DNA from 3 places in the Oerskovia enterophila genome. Region 3 is predicted to be linked to each of the others. Evidence: riboswitches for the same ligand, from Rfam matches in the RefSeq annotation. Region 3 holds a riboswitch; each other region holds the start of a gene.
What was found. Region 3 has a riboswitch for S-adenosylmethionine ahead of ACIPWA_RS13690 (NADPH-dependent FMN reductase). Riboswitches for the same ligand answer to the same signal wherever they lie in the genome.

Region 1 (6,092 bases), on a different contig from region 3:
GCCGCGGCGGCCTGGGCAACCACGGCCTCGCCTCCCCTCGCCGCAAGGCCCCGGGCTTCGCTCTCCTGGGCGAGCCCGGCGAGGAGGTCGACTTCGTCCTCGAGCTCAAGTCGATCGCGGACGTCGCGCTCGTCGGCTTCCCGAGCGCGGGCAAGTCCTCGCTCGTCGCCGCGATCTCGGCCGCACGACCCAAGATCGCCGACTACCCGTTCACGACCCTCGTCCCGAACCTCGGCGTGGTCCAGGCCGGCGACGTGCGCTTCACGGTCGCCGACGTCCCGGGCCTCATCCCCGGTGCGAGCGAGGGCAAGGGGCTCGGGCTCGAGTTCCTGCGACACATCGAGCGCACGGCCGTGATCGTGCACGTGCTCGACTGCGCGACGCTCGAGCCGGGCCGCGACCCCATCTCGGACCTCGAGGCCCTCGAGGCCGAGCTGGCCGCCTACTCGGGCGACCTCGACGGTTCGGGCGTCGTGGGCGGGCTCCCGCTCAACGAGCGCCCGCGCCTCGTCGTGCTCAACAAGATCGACGTGCCCGAGGCGCGCGAGCTCGCCGACCTGGTCCGCCCCGACCTCGAGGCCCGCGGCCTGCAGGTCTTCGAGATCTCGGCAGCGAGCCACGAGGGCCTGCGCCAGCTGACCTACGCGCTCGCCGGGCTCGTCGACACGGCGCGCCGCGAGACCCCCGCGCCCGCTCCGGTGCGCACGATCCTGCGCCCCAAGGCCGTCGACGACGCCGGGTTCACGGTCACCCACAAGAACGCGGGCGACGGCACGTTCTACTTCGAGGTCCGCGGTGCCAAGCCCGAGCGCTGGGTCCGTCAGACCGACTTCGCGAACGAGGAGGCCGTCGGCTACCTCGCGGACCGTCTCGCCCGCCTGGGCGTCGAGGAGAAGCTCTTCAAGGCCGGGGCGGTCGCCGGCGACGAGGTGCGGATCGGGTCCGAGAAGAACGCCGTGGTCTTCGACTGGGAGCCCACGCTCATCACCGGCTCCGAGCACCTCGGCGGACCCCGCGGCACCGACCTGCGCTTCGACGACCACTCGCGCCCCACGCGCAACGACAAGCGTCGCGAGTACAACGAGCGCATGGACGCCAAGGCCGAGGCCCGCGCAGAGCTCTGGACCGAGCGCGAGTCCGGTCACTGGACGGACCCCGAGAAGGACTGACCTCCGGACACGGTGCCGCAGCGACGGGCCGAGCGGTCGGGTGCCCCGACCTCCGACTCCCGCGCCGGTGCTGTCGCCCACGACGTCCGCCCGCAGGGCGGGTACGGCCCCTCGGGTCGTGCCCGCCCTGTGGCGTACCGGTCGAGCGACGACCACCGCCCGGGTGGGACGGGAGCGGGAGGTGGGCGACGTCGTCGGGCGGGCTCACGCTGGAGAAGCTGTCAGAAGTGCACCGGGCCATGCGCCGGTGCAGTTCTGACACCACGGCGCGGCGGGGTCCATGCCGTCTCACCCCGGGGTGTCACACGGTGACATGACTCCGCGCCCGGGCGCCCGGCGCGCGATGATGTCCCGGTGAATGCGCTCTCCGCACGCTCCCAGGTCGCCACGGCCCACCGGGTCGTCGTCAAGATCGGCTCCTCCTCGCTCACCGGACCGGACGGGCACCTCAGCGTCCCGGCCCTGCACGCGCTCGTCGACGTCATCGCCGCGCGGCACGCCGCGGGCGGGCAGGTCGTGCTCGTGACGTCCGGGGCGATCGCGGCGGGGATCGGTCCGCTCGGCCTCAGCGCCCGACCACGCGACCTCGCCACGGCCCAGGCCGCGGCCTCGGTGGGCCAGGGCCTCCTGGTCGCCCGGTACGCCCAGGCGTTCGCCGAGTACGGCATCCGCGTGGGGCAGGTCCTCCTCACGGCCGAGGACACCATCCGCCGCGGGCACTACCGCAACGCGCAGCGCTCGCTCGAGCGGCTCCTCGACCTGGGCGTCGTGCCCGTCGTCAACGAGAACGACGCGGTCGCGACCGACGAGATCCGCTTCGGCGACAACGACCGCCTCGCGGCGCTCGTCTCGCACCTGGTCCGCGCCGACGTCATGGTGCTGCTGACCGACGTCGACGGGCTCTACGACGGCCCGCCCTCGCGCCCCGGCACCCAGCGCATCCGCGAGGTCCGCTCGCCGCTCGACCTCGAGGGCATCGAGGTCACGGGGCGCGGCAGCTCGGTCGGGACGGGCGGCATGCTCACCAAGCTCGAATCCGTGCGCATCGCGACCGGCTCGGGCATCCCGGTCGTGCTGACCAAGGCCGCGAACGCCGAGGGCGCGCTCGCCGGGCGCGAGGTCGGGACCTGGTTCGCCGTGACGGGCAAGCGCACCACGCGCCGACGCCTGTGGCTCGCGCACGCCGCGCGCACGCGGGGGCGCCTCGAGCTCGACGAGGGGGCCGTGACCGCGGTCCTGGGCGGGAGGGCCTCGCTGCTGCCCGCGGGCGTGGTCGGGGTCACGGGCGACTTCGACGCGGGCGACCCCGTCGAGCTCGTCGCGCCCGACGGGCGCGTGATCGCGCGCGGCCTCGTGGCCTTCGACTCGACCGACATCCCCGACCTCCTCGGTCGCTCGACGCACGAGCTGCGCGACAAGCTCGGCGAGGGCTACGACCGCGAGGTCGTGCACCGCGACGACCTGGTGCTCGTGGGGCGCAGGCGCAAGGCGTCCTGAGGGCGGCTCGCGGCGCACTGCAGCGCGCCGCAGCGCTCGGTCCCACGACGGGGCCCGGAGACCTGGAACGGTCTCCGGGCCCCGTCTCTCGTTTGCGTTGTCTCATGGAGTGGGACGCCGCTCTCACTCCTTGACTGCACGGCGCCGGGAGGCTTTCCTGTGCGGCAGGTGAAGAGCGCCAGCGCCAAGACCCGGCTCGCTGGCCAGCAACCCTTCGATGTGACGGGGTGCTCCGGGCAGGACCTGACCGCGCCGACAGGTCGCGGTAAGCACACGACGTGACGAACGACCCCCGTCCACGGGTTCCTGTGGCGTGCCCGGGGACGGGCGGGACCCGCACGTCGTCCGACCGAAGGACGCACCATCGTGAGCCAGAGCACCCCGGCGATCTCCTCGCTGGCCTTCCTCACCCCCGGGAACTTCCCGGACGACGACCCCGCCAGCGGTCTCGAGGCGACGCTGCGGCTGTTCGAGCGCGCCGAGGCCTGGGGGTTCGACGGAGCGTGGGTCCGCCAGCGGCACCTCGAGCACGGGATCTCGTCGGCGACCGTCTTCCTCGCAGCGGCGTCCCAGCGCACGAGCACGATCGAGCTGGGGACCGGCGTCATCCCGATCGGGTACGAGAGCCCGTTCCGCCTCGGGGAGGACCTCTCGACCGCCGACGTCCTCGCGCAGGGGCGCCTCCAGGTGGGCCTGAGCGCGGGCCGTCCGCCGCACGCCGACCTGATCGGTGACCTGGTCTTCGACGGGGACTGGGAGTCCCACGACTTCTCGCACGCACGCATCGAGCGGCTCGCGGCCAACCTGTCGGGCGGTTTCATCGGCGACGAGGACACCGTGGTGCACTCGCCCGGGAACGTCCAGCGGCCCCGGCTGCAGCCGCACAGCCCGGGGCTCGTCGACCGCCTCTGGTACGGCGCCGGCTCGCGCCGGTCGACCGAGTGGGCCGCGCGCAACGGGCTCAACCTCCTGACCGGCAACATCGTGGCAGGCGAGGAGTCGGACGACTTCGTCACCGCCCAGCTCGCGAACCTCGCCGCCTACCGCGCGGGGCGCGGCGACGGGCGGCCCACGCGGGTCGCGCTCGGGCGGGTCATCGTGCCGACCGACAGCGCCGACGCCTCGTCGCGCCGACGCTACCGAGCCTTCGAGGAGTCGCGCCGAGCCCGGACCCTCGCCCCGCAGGGCGAGCGCCGGACGCTCTTCGCGCCCGATCTCGTGGGGCCCAGCGAGGAGATCCTCGAGCGGCTCGTGGCGGACGCCGTCGTGGGCGAGGTCAGCGAGCTGCGCCTCGAGCTGCCCTACGAGCTCAGCGACGAGGAGTACGAGCAGATCCTGCACGACGTCGCGACGCTCGTCGCCCCGGCCCTCGGCTGGGCGCCGGCCACGGACCGTGCGGGAACGGCCGGCTCGACCGTGCCGGGATCGCCGCTCGTCGAGCGGACCGCCGCCGCCGTCGCCGTCGGCGCCTGACGGAGGAGGAGAACCACCATGGGACGCTATCTCGCGACGCGACTGGCCCAGGCGGTCGGCGTGCTCTGGGCCGCCTACACGGTGTCCTTCATCGTGCTCTACGCCCTGCCTGGCGACCCGGCCCAGCTCATGGCCGGGGCAGACGCCAACGACATCACCCCCGAGCAGCTCGATGCGCTCAGGGCAGAGCACGGCCTCGACCGCCCGCTCGTGGTCCAGTACTTCTCGCAGCTCGCTGGGCTCTTCCGTGGCGACCTCGGCCAGTCGATCAGCACGGGGCGCCCCGCCGCGGACCTCATCGTCGAGGCGATCCCACCGACCGTGCAGATCGCCGCGGCCGGTCTGCTGCTCGCGGTGGTGCTCGGCGGAGGGCTGGCCGTCGCGGCCACCTACACCCGGTTCCGCGGTCTCGGGCAGCTGCTCCTCGGGCTGCCGCCGCTCGGGGTCGCGATCCCCGCCTTCTGGTTCGGCCTCCTGCTCATCCAGTGGTTCTCCTTCACGCTGCCGATCTTCCCCGCGATGGGGAACAAGGGGTTCGCCTCGATCGTCCTGCCCGCGATCACGCTCGCCGTGCCCACGGGGGCGACGATCGCCCAGCTGTTGTCCAAGAGCCTGGCCACCACGTTGCGCGAGCCCTACATCGACGCGGTGTGGGCCAAGGGAGCCGGGCGCCCGAGGGTGTTCTTCTCGCACGCCCTGCGCAACGCCGCGCTGCCCGCGCTGACGATGACCGGCCTGATCGTCGGGCAGCTGCTCTCCGGCACGGTCGTCACCGAGACGGTGTTCTCCCGACCGGGACTCGGCCGCGTGACCGCGTCCGCGGTGCAGACCCAGGACATCCCGGTCGTGCAGGGCATCGTGATCTTCGCCGCCGTCGTGTTCGTCGTGTCCAACCTGCTCGTCGACCTGGCCTACCCGTTGCTCGATCCCCGCGTGGTGACGGGACGTCGCCGAGGCGCGACCACGCCTGGGGCGACGCCCGGGGGAGGGGCCGCCACCCCCGAGGACCAGACCGTACCCACCAGATCGTCGACCCCCGAGGTCGCCGTCCTTCACGGAGGTGCAGCATGACCGACACCGCCCTCGCCCCGCACGAGCAGAGCGTCCTGCCGGAGGCCGATGCCGTCGACGGCACCACGCCCGGCCTCCAGCGGCCCTCGTCCGCGGACCTGCCGCCCGGCCGCGTCCGTGGACTCGCGAGCCTCGTGGCGGGCCTGGGCTTCGTGGTCCGGCGGCCCGGGCTGCTCGCGGCCGTGGTCTGGATCGTCGTCGTCCTGGTGGCTGCCTTCGCCCCGACGCTGCTCGCGCACTCCGACCCGCTGACCGGGGTGCCGGCCGACAAGCTCCAGCCGCCGTCGGCCGAGCACTGGTTCGGGACCGACCAGCTCGGCCGCGACCTCTACTCCCGGGTGGTCCACGGCACGGCGCTCACGCTCCAGGCCTCGCTCATCGCGGTCGGCCTCGGGCTCGTCGTCGGCTCGACGCTGGGCCTGCTCGCGGGGTTCTTCGGCTCCTGGGTCGACGACGCCGTCATGCGGGTCGCCGACGTCCTGCTCGCGATCCCGAGCCTGCTGCTCTCGCTCGCGCTCGTCACGGTCCTCGGGTTCGGCACCGTGAACGTCGCGATCGCGGTGGGGCTCGCGAGCGTCGCGAGCGTCGCCCGCATCATGCGGTCCGAGGTCGTGCGCGTCCGCAGCTCGGTGTTCGTCGAGGCCGCGCAGGCGTCGGGGAACCGCTGGCACCGCGTGCTGCTGCGGCACGTCCTGCCGAACTCGGCCGGGCCCGTCGTGGTCCTCGCGACCCTCGAGCTCGGCACCGCGATCCTGGCGGTCTCGTCCCTCAGCTTCCTGGGCTACGGGGCGCCGCCGCCTGCCCCCGAGTGGGGTCAGCTCGTCTCGACCGGACGTGACTTCCTGCGCAACGCCTGGTGGCTCACGACCCTCCCCGGGCTCG
Region 2 (6,092 bases), 480 kb from region 3:
GGGCGACCCGCTGTGGTCGGTCACGGACCCCGCGACCGGCGACATCACGTGGAACATCGACTACCTGTTCGGTCTCGTCGAGCGACCCGGCACCTCGGGAGAGGCGCCACCCTTCCACGCGTTCTGGGCGCACGACCTGGAGCAGGAGAAGCAGGCGCTCGTCGACTTCGTCGACTACCTGGCCAAGCGACGCGCCCAGTACCCCGGGCTGCACGTCTACCACTACGCGTCGTACGAGAAGACCCACCTGCTGTCGATCGCGGCCCGCCACGGGGTCTACGAGCAGGAGGTCGACGACCTCCTGCGCCAGGGCGTGCTCGTCGACCTCTACGCGACCGTGCGCCACTCGCTCAAGGTCTCGGCGCCGTCGTACTCGATCAAGAAGCTCGAACCGCTGTACATGGGCGACCAGCTCCGCGGCGGCGACGTGACCGACGCCGCCGCGTCGGTCGTGGCCTACGCGACCTGGTGCGCCGCGCGCGACGCGGGCGACGACGAGGAGGCGGCCAGGCTGCTGCGCGGCATCGCCGACTACAACGAGTACGACTGCCTCTCGACCCTGCGGCTGCACGAGTTCCTGCTGGGCCTCGCCGGACGCACGGCCCCCGCGACGAGCGACGTACGGACGACGCCCCCGGCGGGCAACGGGTGGGAGGACGACCTGCCGCCCGCCCTCGAGCTCAGCGACGCCGAGGTGGCGCGCCGGGCCAAGCGCGCCGAGGCCGAGCAGGTCGAGCTCGACGTGCGGGGGCTCGCGGGCGGCGTGGACGGCCGCTCGGGGGCCGGGCGGACCGACGACGAGGAGGCCGTCGCGCTCCTCGGCGCAGGGGTCGGGTACTACTGGCGCGAGGCCAAGCCTTTCTGGCAGGAGTACTTCTCCCGGCTGAAGGACCCCGTGGACGAGTGGCAGACGCCCCGGTCGTACTTCGTCGTCGAGCGGGCCGAGGTGATCGAGGACTGGGCCCGGGCGACGCCGCGCAGCAACCCGTCGCGTCGTCTGCGGCTCTTCGGCGAGCTGCCCGACGGCACCGAGCTCAAGGCGGGCTACGAGGGCGCGACCGCGCTCTTCGAGGGGCCCGCTCCCGACGGGATCGAGCCCGCGCACGGCGCGGTGCGCTGGTCGACGGGGAGCGTGCGCGTGCACGGCGTCGAGCGCGGGCGGCTCGCGAGCGGCCGGGAGGTCGACGTCCTCGACGTGCGGATGCCCGTCCCCAAGGGGGCTGCCACGCACGACGTGCTGCCCATGGCGCTGACGGTGGGCCAGGTGCTGCCCACACCGCAGCAGGAGGCCTCGATCCGGGCGCTCGCGACGCTCGTGCAGGGGCAGAACCCCGGTGGGGTCGAGGCCCCGCTGGTGCTTCCCGACCACCCTGCGCTCGACCTGCTGCGCAGGTGCCCGCCGCGCACGTCGTCGGGCGGCCCGCTCCCGGCCCTCGCGGACGGCCCCGAGCGGTACATCGACGCCGTCACGGACGCCGTCCGCGACCTCGACGGGTCGTACCTCGGCGTCCAGGGCCCTCCCGGCACCGGGAAGACCCACCTCGCCTCGAAGGTGATCGGACGCCTCGTCGCCGAGGGCTGGCGCGTGGGCGTGGTGGCGCAGTCGCACGACGTCGTCGAGAACGTCCTCGCGGGAGTCATCAGCAAGGGCGGCGTCGCTGCGGACCGCGTGGGCAAGAAGGCCTCGGGTCCCAAGGGGCGCGACGTGTCGAGGGTCGGGCGCGACGTGGGCTCCGGCCTGGCCGACGACGTCGCCGCGGCGGACCTGCCCGAGGGCTCGCGGCTCGTCCCCTGGCGGCTCGTGGACTCCGCGCAGACCTCGGCCTTCGTCGCGGAAGGTCCCGGTGTGATCGGCGGGACGGCCTGGGACTTCGCGCACGTCGAGCGGTTCGGCGACGGCGAGCTCGACCTGCTCGTGATCGACGAGGCCGGGCAGTTCTCGCTCGCGAACACCGTCGCGGTCTCGCGGGCCGCGCAGCGGCTCCTGCTCCTGGGCGACCCGCAGCAGCTCCCGCAGGTCTCGCAGGGGCAGCACCCCGAGCCGGTCGACCAGTCGGCCCTCGGCTGGCTGACCCGTGCCGGCGGAGGGCACGACGTGCTGCCACCGGAGTACGGCTACTTCCTCGCGCGGTCCTGGCGCATGCACCCGGCGCTGTGCGACGCGGTGTCCGAGCTCGCGTACGAGGGCCTGCTGCACGCCGAGGCGGCCGCGGGCGAACGCTTGCTCGTGGGGGTCGAGCCCGGCGTGCACGTGGTCGAGGTCGAGCACGCCGGGAACGCGGTCTCCTCGGTCGAGGAGGCCCAGGAGATCGTGCGCCAGGTCCAGGCGCTGCTCGGGACCACCTGGTACCCGGGCGGGCGGGGTGGGGGTGCCGCAGGTTCCCACGCTGGGGCCCCCACCGGCTCGCGCCCGCTCGACCAGCACGACTTCGTGGTCGTGGCCCCCTACAACGCGCAGGTCTGGACCGTGCGGCACGCGCTCCAGGCCGCAGGGCTGGGGGACGTGCGCGTGGGCACGGTCGACAAGTTCCAGGGCAAGGAGGCGCCCGTCGCGATCGTCTCGATGACGGCCTCGGCGCGTGAGGACGTGCCGCGCGGCATGGAGTTCCTGCTGTCGCGCAACCGCGTGAACGTCGCGGTCTCGCGGGGCCAGTGGTGCGCCGTCGTGGTCCGCTCGCACCGGCTCACCGACTACCTGCCGCAGCACCCCGAGGAGCTCGCCGAGCTGGGCGCGTTCATCGGGCTGTGCCAGTCGGGGGCCGCTCGGTAGCGGCCGAGCTTCCGCTGAGTGCGTGATGCGGCAGCGACACGCCGGGCGAGTCGCTGCCGCATCACGCACTCGACGGCGGGTCAGGGCTCAGAAGTCCCCGAACCCTCCGAAGTCCCCACCACCGAAGTCGCCGAACCCACCGAAGTCACCGCCGAGGTCCCCTCCGGCCTCGGTGACCTCTCCGCCCGTGTCGCCCGCTCCAGGGTCGGCCTCGGTCGCCCCGGGATCCCCCTCGCCGCCCGCCCCGCCGTCGCTCGCGAGGTTCGCGGTCGGGTCGCCGAACATCGGGCCGAACATCATGTTGGCGACCGCGGAGCCGATCACGACGCCCGCGATGGTGCCGAGCATGCTCGAGCCGATCATCGAGCCCATGCCGGGCCCGCCCGGGCCGCCGACCCCTTGCCGGCCGCCGAACGACCGCTCGAGCGTGCCGGGATTGCGCATCTCGGCGCGGGTCGCCATGCGGGCGAGCGACTGCGGGTCGTCGGAGGTCGCACGCTCGGCGGGCGGCAGGTTCTCGCCGAGGTCGGTGAGCACACGGCGCCGCTGCTCGGGCGTGAGCCGCTCGAACGCCTCGGTGTGCGCCTGCTCGACGGCCTCGGGGGGAGCCGTGCGCAGCAGGTAGCGGTAGCGGTCGATCGCGACGTCGTCCTCGCTGCGCCCCGGACCCGTCGGAGCGGGGGGCGGGGTGCCGTACACGGGGGACTCGTGGCCGTCGTAGGTCGCGTGGCGGCGCGGCATCCCCTCGTCCTGCGGGGTGCGGCCGAGGAGGCGGTCGAGGAATCCCATGAGCGTGTCCTTCTGGTCGAACCGTCGAGGGCGGGTGCCCTCACCGGTTCAACGCGGTTCGCCGCCCCTCCGTTCCGTCGAGTGCGTGGTTCGGCAGCGACACGCCCGGCGAGCCGCTGCCGAACCATGCACTCAGCGGGGAGCGGGCTCCGGCACGCAGCCCACCCCACCCAGGAGCCGGACGTTGAGCGGCTGTCCCGCGAGCTCGAGCGCGTGGTACTGCTCGTGCACGCGCACGGTCAGCCCGTCGGCCAGGTCGAGCCCCGTGTGGTGCCACACGCGGCACGCCCCCTCACCCGTCGTGTACTCGACGACGACCTCGACGCCTCCGTCGACCGGTCGCACCGCGCGGACCGTGCCGTCACGCCAGCCCCAGGGCCGGTTGCCCAGCATGCGTGCGTGGACGGGGTGCAGGAGGTGCCCGGTGTCGTACCGGTCGCACACGGTCGGTACGGGACAGGGGGCGGTGCTCGCCCGGCGTTCCATGACGTGCTGGGCCATGGTGCTCCTTCTCTCCGGCCCGACGGCGGAGCTCACCCGCGTGCGGGCACCCACCCGGGCGAAGCCCAGGGCGAGGGGCACGAGGACGAGCGCTGCGGCGTGGGGCTGCTCGCTCTTCCCCCACGGGCGTGGGGGCGGGTCTTCCTCCGGGAGCACCGTGCGCGTCGCGCGGTTGCCGGACCAGCACGCCGGAGGGCGGTTCGCTGGTCCTCTGGACCGTTCTCAGTTCTACCACGGCGTCCAGGACCAGGCACAGGGGTACCTGGTCCTGGACGCACGAGTGCCCCCGACCGGCGAACCGGTCGGGGGCACTCGTTCAATGATCAGCTACGCCCGGAGGCGAGTGAGATCAGAGCGGGCGGATGTTCTCCGCCTGCGGGCCCTTGGGGCCCTGCGTCACGTCGAACTCGACGCGCTGGTTCTCCTCGAGCGAGCGGAAGCCCTGCGTCTGGATGGCGGAGTAGTGCGCGAACACGTCGGCGCTGCCGTCCTCAGGTGCGATGAAGCCGTAGCCCTTCTCGCCGTTGAACCACTTCACGGTTCCCAATGCCATGGGGATCTCCTTCTAGAGTTTCAAACAGCTCCATGATCTGGAGCCGAACATCACGGTGTTCGTCGTCAACTCTTGGGTAACAAGGTTCGCGGTGGCATGGGGCCGTTGCGCAAGGACAAGCGAGGCACTGCAATCTCACCGGTAACGGTACAGGGGTTACTCCGACTGTGCTACCCCTGTTGCTAACGATTGAAGTACTTGTGTCCCCCAACCAGGTCATGACCGAGCAAATCGGGCACGGTCACGAGCGTGTAACCAGCAGCCCGCAGGCTGTCCACGATGCCGGGCACGGCCGACACGGTCGAGGCGTGGATGTCGTGCATCAGCAGGATCGCCCCAGGTCGGGCACCTGCGAGGGCCCGCTCCGAGGTCATGGCCGAGTCCTTGTTCTTCCAGTCCTCGGTGTCGACGTTCCACAGGATCGCCGGCTCGTTGCGCTGGGAGAGGACACTCGTCACAGTATCGCTCGTCGCGCCGTACGGGGGCCGTACGAGCGTGGGTCGGACGCCCGACGCGGCCTCGACCGCGTCCGCGGTCGACTGCAGCTCCTGCGAGATCTGGTCGGTGCCGAGCTTCGACAGGTCGGGGTGGGACCACGTGTGGTTCCCGACGGCGTGCCCCTCCGCGACCTCGCGGCGCACCAGGTCGGGGTTCGCCTGGACCGACCGCCCGACGAGGAAGAACGTGGCCCTGGCCTGCTTCTCGGCCAGGGTGTCGAGGAGCTGGGACGTGTACCTGCCGGGGCCATCGTCGAAGGTCAGGGCGATGCACTTGAGCACCGAGCAGTCCGGCGCGTCGGGCGAGGCGGGGGGCGGTGCGGCCACGGGCGGCTCCTCGACAGGGGGCGGGGCGATCCCCACGAACGGCGCACCGCTCGCCGCGACCTCGGCAAGCTGCTTGCCGACGGCCGACAGGACGGACCGGGTCGCGTCCGGCTCGAGCCGCACGGCGAGCTCCCCGTCGGCCCGTGCCGAGACCAGGCCGGGCGAGAAGACCAGGGTCGCTGCGCCGTCGGGCCCGAGACGGACGTCCCGGAACGTGTCCTCCGACGACGGCACAGGCTCGCCGAACCCCAGCCCCGCGGCCGTGAGCGCCGCTCCTACCCACTCCGCGGCCTGCTTGCGGCCGTCCGCGGTGAGCAGGTCGGCCGACCACGTCGTGGTCGCGCGCGGGAGGTCGGTGTAGAACGTCTGGCTGCCGACCTCCCCGTTCGCCCCGCCCGTGAAGGCGTAGGTCGAGGCGTGCACGCCCAGCACGTCGCCCTGCGCGAGCACCAGGTCCCAGCCGACGTTGAGCTCGTTGCCCGTCGCGGCGGGGTCGACCGCGGCCTCGTAGGCCTGCGTCGTCGCGTCGACGAAGCGACCGAACGCCCGCGCGAGCGAGCGCTCGCCAGGGATCGCGACGGTCGAGATCGAGCGGGCGTCGCCCGTGTCCGCGGTCGACTCCTGGTGGATCTCGAGGTTCTCGACCAACGTCGGG
Region 3 (6,092 bases):
CGGCTACGACCTGCTCGACGACGCGACCGACTTCGGCCGCTACGTCATCCCGATCGTGCGCGAGGAGGTCGCCAAGCGGGACGCCGAGGCGGCGTCGGCGCAGGCGGCCTGAGCCTCCTTCCCCGCGAGGTAGAGGGCACCCGTCGAGGTAGAGGGCCCGAGCCCTCTACCTCGACGCCCGCCCTCTATCGCGGCACACCCCACCCCCACCAAGGAGCATCCGTGCGTTTCCAGGTCCTCGACATCGTCTTCAACCCGCCCCACCCCGTCACGGGCGAGGCCGTGCCCGCGGCCGACCGACTCGAACGCGTCGTCGAGACCGCGGTCCTGGCGGAGGAGCTCGGCCTCGACGCGTTCGCGGTCGGCGAGCGGCACGCGGGGGACGTGCTGTCGTCGTCGCCCACCGTGATCCTCGGGGCGATCGCCGCGCGCACGTCGCGCATCCTGCTGAGCACGGGCGTGACGGTGCTGTCCCTGCTGGACCCCATCCGCGTCGCGGAGGACTACGCGACGATCGACCAGCTCAGCCGGGGCCGGTTCGAGATGGTCATCGGCAAGGGCAACGAGGCGCTCCAGTACCCGCTGCTGGGCCTCGACATCGACCGGCAGTACGAGTACCTCGAGGAGAACTACGAGCTGCTCCGCCTGCTCCTGAGCGGTGAGGAGGTCGACTGGGAGGGCCGCCACCGCCCCGACCTGCAGGGCGCCACGACCCTGCCCCGCCCGTACGACGGCGCGTTCCGGATCTGGCACGGGTCCGCGACCTCGCGCTTCGCGGTCGAGCTCGCCGCGAGGTGGGGCGACCCGATCGTGAGCGCCAACGCGTTCCAGCCCCGCGAGAACTACCAGGTGCTGATCGACCACTACCGCGAGCAGTACGCGGCCGCGGGCCACGACCCGGCGTACGGGTTCGTCGGGTCCGGCTCGGGCGGGCTGTTCCTCGCGGACACGACCGAGCAGGCGATCGAGGAGTTCCGCCCCATCTACGAGGGAGCCGTCGCGCGCGCAGACCTGCGCAAGCACGACCCGGCCGCGGTCGGCAAGGTCACGAGCTTCCGGACCATCGAGGAGGCCGTCGAGCGCGGCCCGGCCCTCGTGGGCTCGCCCGAGCGCGTCGCCGAGAAGATCCTCGACTACCACCAGAGCTACGGGCACGACCTGCAGTCGGTCTCGATCAACCACCTCCTGGAGCCGGCGCGGCAGGACGACGTGCTGCGCCGGTTCGCGGAGGAGGTCGTGCCGCTCGTCAGGGCCGAGGTCAAGACCGACCTGTGGGGCCCGGCCGACGCCCGCCGGGCCAAGGGGTTCACGGCGGGCTAGCACGGGGCGTCGCCAGGCGATGCCCTACGAGACGCGAGAGGCGCCCGCCCGGACCCCGGTCCCGGCGGGCGCCTCCCGTCTCCCGCGCAGGGCCACGTGGCCGTCCCCGACCCTGGCGGAGCGCTCCCACACGTCCTAGGCTGGAAGTGTCCTGCGGGCACGTGCGCGGCGCGCAGGGGCGCGGAAGAAGGCTCCGACGATGTGGCTTCTCGTGATCTCCGGCGTGGTGGGCGCGGCGACAGTCGCCGTCATCGCGTGGCTCACGGTGCGCCACGACCGACCCCCCGTGGACGTCCTCCCTCCCCTCCGGCCGCACCGGACCACCTGGCGCGACCGGCGCCGTCGGGCACCCGACCCCCTCGTGGCGCTGGGCCTCCAGATCCGCCTGGGCCAGCTCGCGCACGAGCTGCGCGACGTCCAGGACGACCCGGGCGTCTACGCCCGGGCGCACCACTACCTCGCCGCGCAGGGCGCGTACGACGCCCTGCTGCGCGAGGCGTGCCGGCTCAGCGGTCTCGAGGTCGACGCGGACCCGCTCGCCGCGGGCCTGCGCAGCGACGAGGACGAGCGGCTGCGCGAGGAGCTCGAGCTCAGCGCGCGCGGCTGGACCTGGTAGCCGACCCACGACAAGGACGAGGGGCCCGACGGCGGTGCGCACCGCCGTCGGGCCCCTCGCCCTTGCCGTGGCCTCAGAGGGCCGAGTGGTCCCCGATCCGGTGGTAGGACCGGTCGTGGTAGACCAGCGGCGTCGCGTCGCTGCGCGTCCCCGACGCGAGCGCGCGCAACGAGACCAGGTAGCTGTCGCCCACGGGCGTGCGCTGGATGATGCGCCCGCGCACCCAGGACAGCGCGCCGTCGATCACGGGCTCCCCGGAGTCGAGCGGTGACCATCCGCCGGCTGCGAAGCGGTCGATCCCGCTCGTCGCGAAGCGCGCCGACACGTCGTCCTGGTCGGCGCTGAGGAAGTTGACCGTGACCGTGCGGGCCGCGGAGATCGCGGGCCACGACGACGACGTCGACGCGAGCGAGAACGCGAGCAGCGGCGGCGCGGCCGAGACCGAGATGACCGACGTCGCGGTGAAGCCCACGGGCCGCCCCTCGTGGTGCAGCGCGACGACCGCGACGCCCGCGGGGTGCTGCCGGAACACGGCCTTGTAGGCGTCGGGGCTGAGCTGGGGCTCGTCCTGCTCGTGGAGCAGGGCCTCGAGCCCGGCGAGGCCCGCGACGTCGGAGCGGGTGGTGGGGTCGGCGGTCATCGGGTCACCTCGGCGAGCTCGGGGGCGGTCTGGTGGGTGGGGACGTCCTGCCCGACGGCGGCGCTCGCCGCCCGGAGCAACGGGCCTCCCGCACGGTCGAGCCAGGCGTCGACGGTGCTCGCGAGCTCGGCCTCGCTCAGCTGGGAGTCCAGCAGGGCGAGCGTGCGCGCGGGGACCGTCGCGCCGAGCTCGACGAGGAGCGGGCGCAGGTGCACCTCGCCGGCCAGGGCGTGCGCCGGGTTGCCCGACACCACGACCGGCACCGCGACGACCCCGGCCAGGCCGTCCGGACCGTAGAGGTCGAGGAACGCCTTGAGCAGCCCGGTGTACGAGCCCTTGTAGACGGGCGTCGCGACGATCAGCACGGTCGCGCCCGCGACGATCTCGCGCGCGGCGTCCGCACGCGGGTGCACGGGGGTCAGGATCTCGGCCGCGATCTCGGCGAGGTCGATGGTCGCGGTGGTCGGGTTGCCCGGGGAGCTCGCGGGGTCTGTCGAACCCGCCTCTGCCGGCCCGGCCGCGAGGCCCAGGTGGTCGGCGACCCGGGCCGCGACGGCCTGTGCCGCGCCCAGGGTCCGTGACCCCGGGCGCGGGTTGCCGACCAGGGTGACCACGGCGGGCCGGGGCGGAAGGGGCGAGCCGTCGGCAGGGCCGGGTCGGGAGCCGAGGGCGCTGTCGGCTGGGTCGGTGGGCGGTGCCTGGTGCTGCGTCATGGTGTCCTCGCTGTCGTCGTGCTGCACGCTTGCCGCGCCGGTGCCGGCGCGACCAGGTCATCTCCCGGAGCACCCCGTCGTGGGAGGGGTTGCTGACCAGCGAGCCGGGGCTTGGCGCTGGTGCTCGTGACCGTTGGGTAGGGGTATAGCCCGGTCGGCGCGAATCTGTACCGATCCGGTCGAGATTTCTCACGGCGTGGACGGTTGTTTCGTGGCGGGGCCAGGGTGGGGCGCGGTCGGGGCTCTGGCGGGTGCCGTCCCGCGGGGTGCTGGCCGGGACGCGGCCCGGCCGCCGCCCGCGCTAGCCGGGTCCGGGGCGCGCCACGGGAAGTGGCCCCGGGCAACGGCGATGTCCCAGGTCGTGAGCCTGCCGTCTTTCAGAGTGGGACAGGAGTACGGCCGTGTTTACACGTACGTAACCTGGTGCAGTTAAGAGCCAGCCCTGCCGAGGAGCACTTCATGGATAGTCGTCTGCACTCCGTCTACGACGAGGTCCTCGCCCGAAACCCTGGTGAGGCCGAGTTCCACCAGGCGGTGCGCGAGGTCTTCGACTCGCTCGGCCCGGTGCTCCAGAAGAACCCCCAGTACGTCGACGCCGCCGTGCTCGAGCGCATCTGCGAGCCCGAGCGCCAGATCATCTTCCGCGTGCCGTGGGTCGACGACAAGAACCGCGTGCAGATCAACCGCGGGTTCCGCGTCGAGTTCAACTCGGCTCTCGGCCCGTACAAGGGTGGTCTGCGGTTCCACCCGTCGGTCTACCTGGGCATCGTCAAGTTCCTCGGGTTCGAGCAGATCTTCAAGAACTCGCTCACCGGCATGCCCATCGGCGGCGGCAAGGGCGGGTCGGACTTCGACCCGCGCGGCAGGTCCGACGGCGAGGTCATGCGCTTCTGCCAGTCGTTCATGACCGAGCTCTACCGCCACATCGGTGAGTACACCGACGTCCCGGCCGGCGACATCGGCGTGGGTGGCCGCGAGATCGGCTACCTGTTCGGCCAGTACAAGCGCATCACGAACCGCTACGAGTCCGGCGTCCTCACGGGCAAGGGCATCAGCTGGGGCGGGTCGCTCGTGCGGACCGAGGCCACGGGCTACGGCACGGTCTTCTTCGCCGACCACATGCTGCGCACCAAGGGTCAGAGCTTCGACGGCCAGCGCGTCGTCGTCTCGGGCTCCGGGAACGTCGCGACCTACGCGATCCAGAAGGCCCAGCAGCTCGGCGCGAACGTCGTGTCGTTCTCCGACTCGTCGGGTTACGTGGTCGACGAGGCAGGCGTGGACGTCGAGCTCCTCCGCCAGATCAAGGAGGTCGAGCGCGGACGCGTGGCCGACTACGTCGAGCGTCGCCCCGGTGCGCGCCTCGTCACGGGCGGCAGCATCTGGGACGTCCCCGCGACCGTCGCCCTGCCCTGCGCCACGCAGAACGAGCTGACCGAGCAGGACGCCAAGCAGCTCGTCGCCAACGGTGTCCTCGCGGTCGCGGAGGGCGCCAACATGCCCACCACGCCGGGGGCCGTGGCCCTGCTCCAGGAGGCCGGGGTGCTCTTCGCGCCCGGCAAGGCCGCGAACGCAGGCGGCGTCGCGACCTCGGCCCTCGAGATGCAGCAGAACGCTTCGCGCGACGCGTGGACGTTCGAGTACACCGAGGAGCGCCTCGCGCACATCATGGAGGGCATCCACTCGCGCTGCGAGGAGACGGCCGACGAGTACGGCGAGCCGGGCAACTACGTGCTCGGTGCGAACATCGCAGGCTTCACCAAGGTGGCCGACGCGATGATCGCCCAGGGCGTCATCTGACGGTCGTCCTGACGGGCCGCTGAGCCGGCCCGGGCACTGCCCGCACGACCAGGAGCGGTGCGTCCCCGTGTGCCTCGAGCACGCGCGGGGCGCGCCGCTCTCGTCGTCCCCGGCGGGGCGTGAGGTGGGCTCGCGGGCCGCGCTCGCGGGCGGGCGACCCGACGACGTCACGTACGGGACGCCGTCGGGCCGCGGTCCTGCGCGGGTCTACGCTGGCCGCTGACCCGCCGGTGCGCCGTCGCGCGCCGGCCCCCGAGGCAAGGAGCACCAGCACATGGCACGCGAGGTCGCGCTCGAGATCGCCGTCCAGGACACCGACGGCGTACGGATCGCCACCGAGGTCGGCGCCAGCCGGGTCGAGCTGTGCTCGGCGCTGGGGGCGACGGGTGGGCTGACGCCGAGCGTCGGGCTGCTCGAGGCGGCCGTCGCGGTGGCCGCAGAGGCCGCGGGCGGGGGAGTGCCGGTCGAGGTCCACCCGCTGGTCCGGCCGCGCCCGGGAGGGTTCGTCTTCAGCACGGCCGAGCTCGACGTGCAGGTGCGCGACGTCCGCGCGGCCGTCGCAGCAGGCGCCGCCGGCGTCGTGATCGGGGCGCTCACGTCCGACGGTCTCGTCGACGAGGCCGCGGTCCGCGCCCTGGTCGCGGCCGCAGACGGGCGCGAGGTGACCTTCCACCGGGCGATCGACGTCGTCGAGGACGTCACCGCGGCCCTCGACCTCCTCGCGGGACTGGGGGTCACGCGCGTGCTCACGTCGGGTGGTGCGGCTCGCAGCATCGACGGGGTCGACCGGCTGGGTGCCATGGCTCGGCACTCCGCAGGGCGCGTGCAGATCCAGGCGGGTGGGGGAGTGCGAGCCCAGGACATGGGGGACCTCGTGGCGGCGGGCGTGGACGCGGTCCACCTCTCGGCCAAGGGCATCCGGCCCGACGACGGCGGCCCCGGCGGCGGGGGCGGGTCCGGCTACGAGGTCACGGACCTGGGAGCGGCACGTGAGGCCCGCGCTGCG

Region 1: it holds a riboswitch for S-adenosylmethionine, as region 3 does, so the genes downstream of both, ACIPWA_RS11830 (LLM class flavin-dependent oxidoreductase) here and ACIPWA_RS13690 (NADPH-dependent FMN reductase) in region 3, are expected to answer to the same signal.
Region 2: it holds a riboswitch for S-adenosylmethionine, as region 3 does, so the genes downstream of both, ACIPWA_RS15610 (hypothetical protein) here and ACIPWA_RS13690 (NADPH-dependent FMN reductase) in region 3, are expected to answer to the same signal.

What each region holds. Positions count from the first base shown of each region.
Region 1 covers NZ_JBIVFZ010000003.1:557,056-563,147, reverse strand. Annotated here, with positions in the region: gene obgE (GTPase ObgE) at 1-1,169, shown strand, start outside; gene proB (glutamate 5-kinase) at 1,524-2,666, shown strand; SAM riboswitch class IV at 2,834-2,944, shown strand; gene ACIPWA_RS11830 (LLM class flavin-dependent oxidoreductase) at 3,033-4,139, shown strand; gene ACIPWA_RS11825 (ABC transporter permease) at 4,158-5,210, shown strand; gene ACIPWA_RS11820 (ABC transporter permease) at 5,207-6,092, shown strand, end outside.
Region 2 covers NZ_JBIVFZ010000004.1:617,798-623,889, reverse strand. Annotated here, with positions in the region: gene ACIPWA_RS15620 (TM0106 family RecB-like putative nuclease) at 1-2,770, shown strand, start outside; gene ACIPWA_RS15615 (hypothetical protein) at 2,858-3,559, opposite strand; gene ACIPWA_RS15610 (hypothetical protein) at 3,692-4,060, opposite strand; SAM riboswitch class IV at 4,167-4,278, opposite strand; gene ACIPWA_RS15605 (cold-shock protein) at 4,410-4,613, opposite strand; gene ACIPWA_RS15600 (polysaccharide deacetylase family protein) at 4,796-6,092, opposite strand, start outside.
Region 3 covers NZ_JBIVFZ010000004.1:138,319-144,410, reverse strand. Annotated here, with positions in the region: gene ACIPWA_RS13710 (LLM class flavin-dependent oxidoreductase) at 1-112, shown strand, start outside; gene ACIPWA_RS13705 (LLM class flavin-dependent oxidoreductase) at 223-1,320, shown strand; gene ACIPWA_RS13700 (hypothetical protein) at 1,520-1,936, shown strand; gene ACIPWA_RS13695 (flavin reductase family protein) at 2,010-2,576, opposite strand; gene ACIPWA_RS13690 (NADPH-dependent FMN reductase) at 2,573-3,289, opposite strand; SAM riboswitch class IV at 3,310-3,421, opposite strand; gene gdhA (NADP-specific glutamate dehydrogenase) at 3,749-5,086, shown strand; gene ACIPWA_RS13680 (copper homeostasis protein CutC) at 5,361-6,092, shown strand, end outside.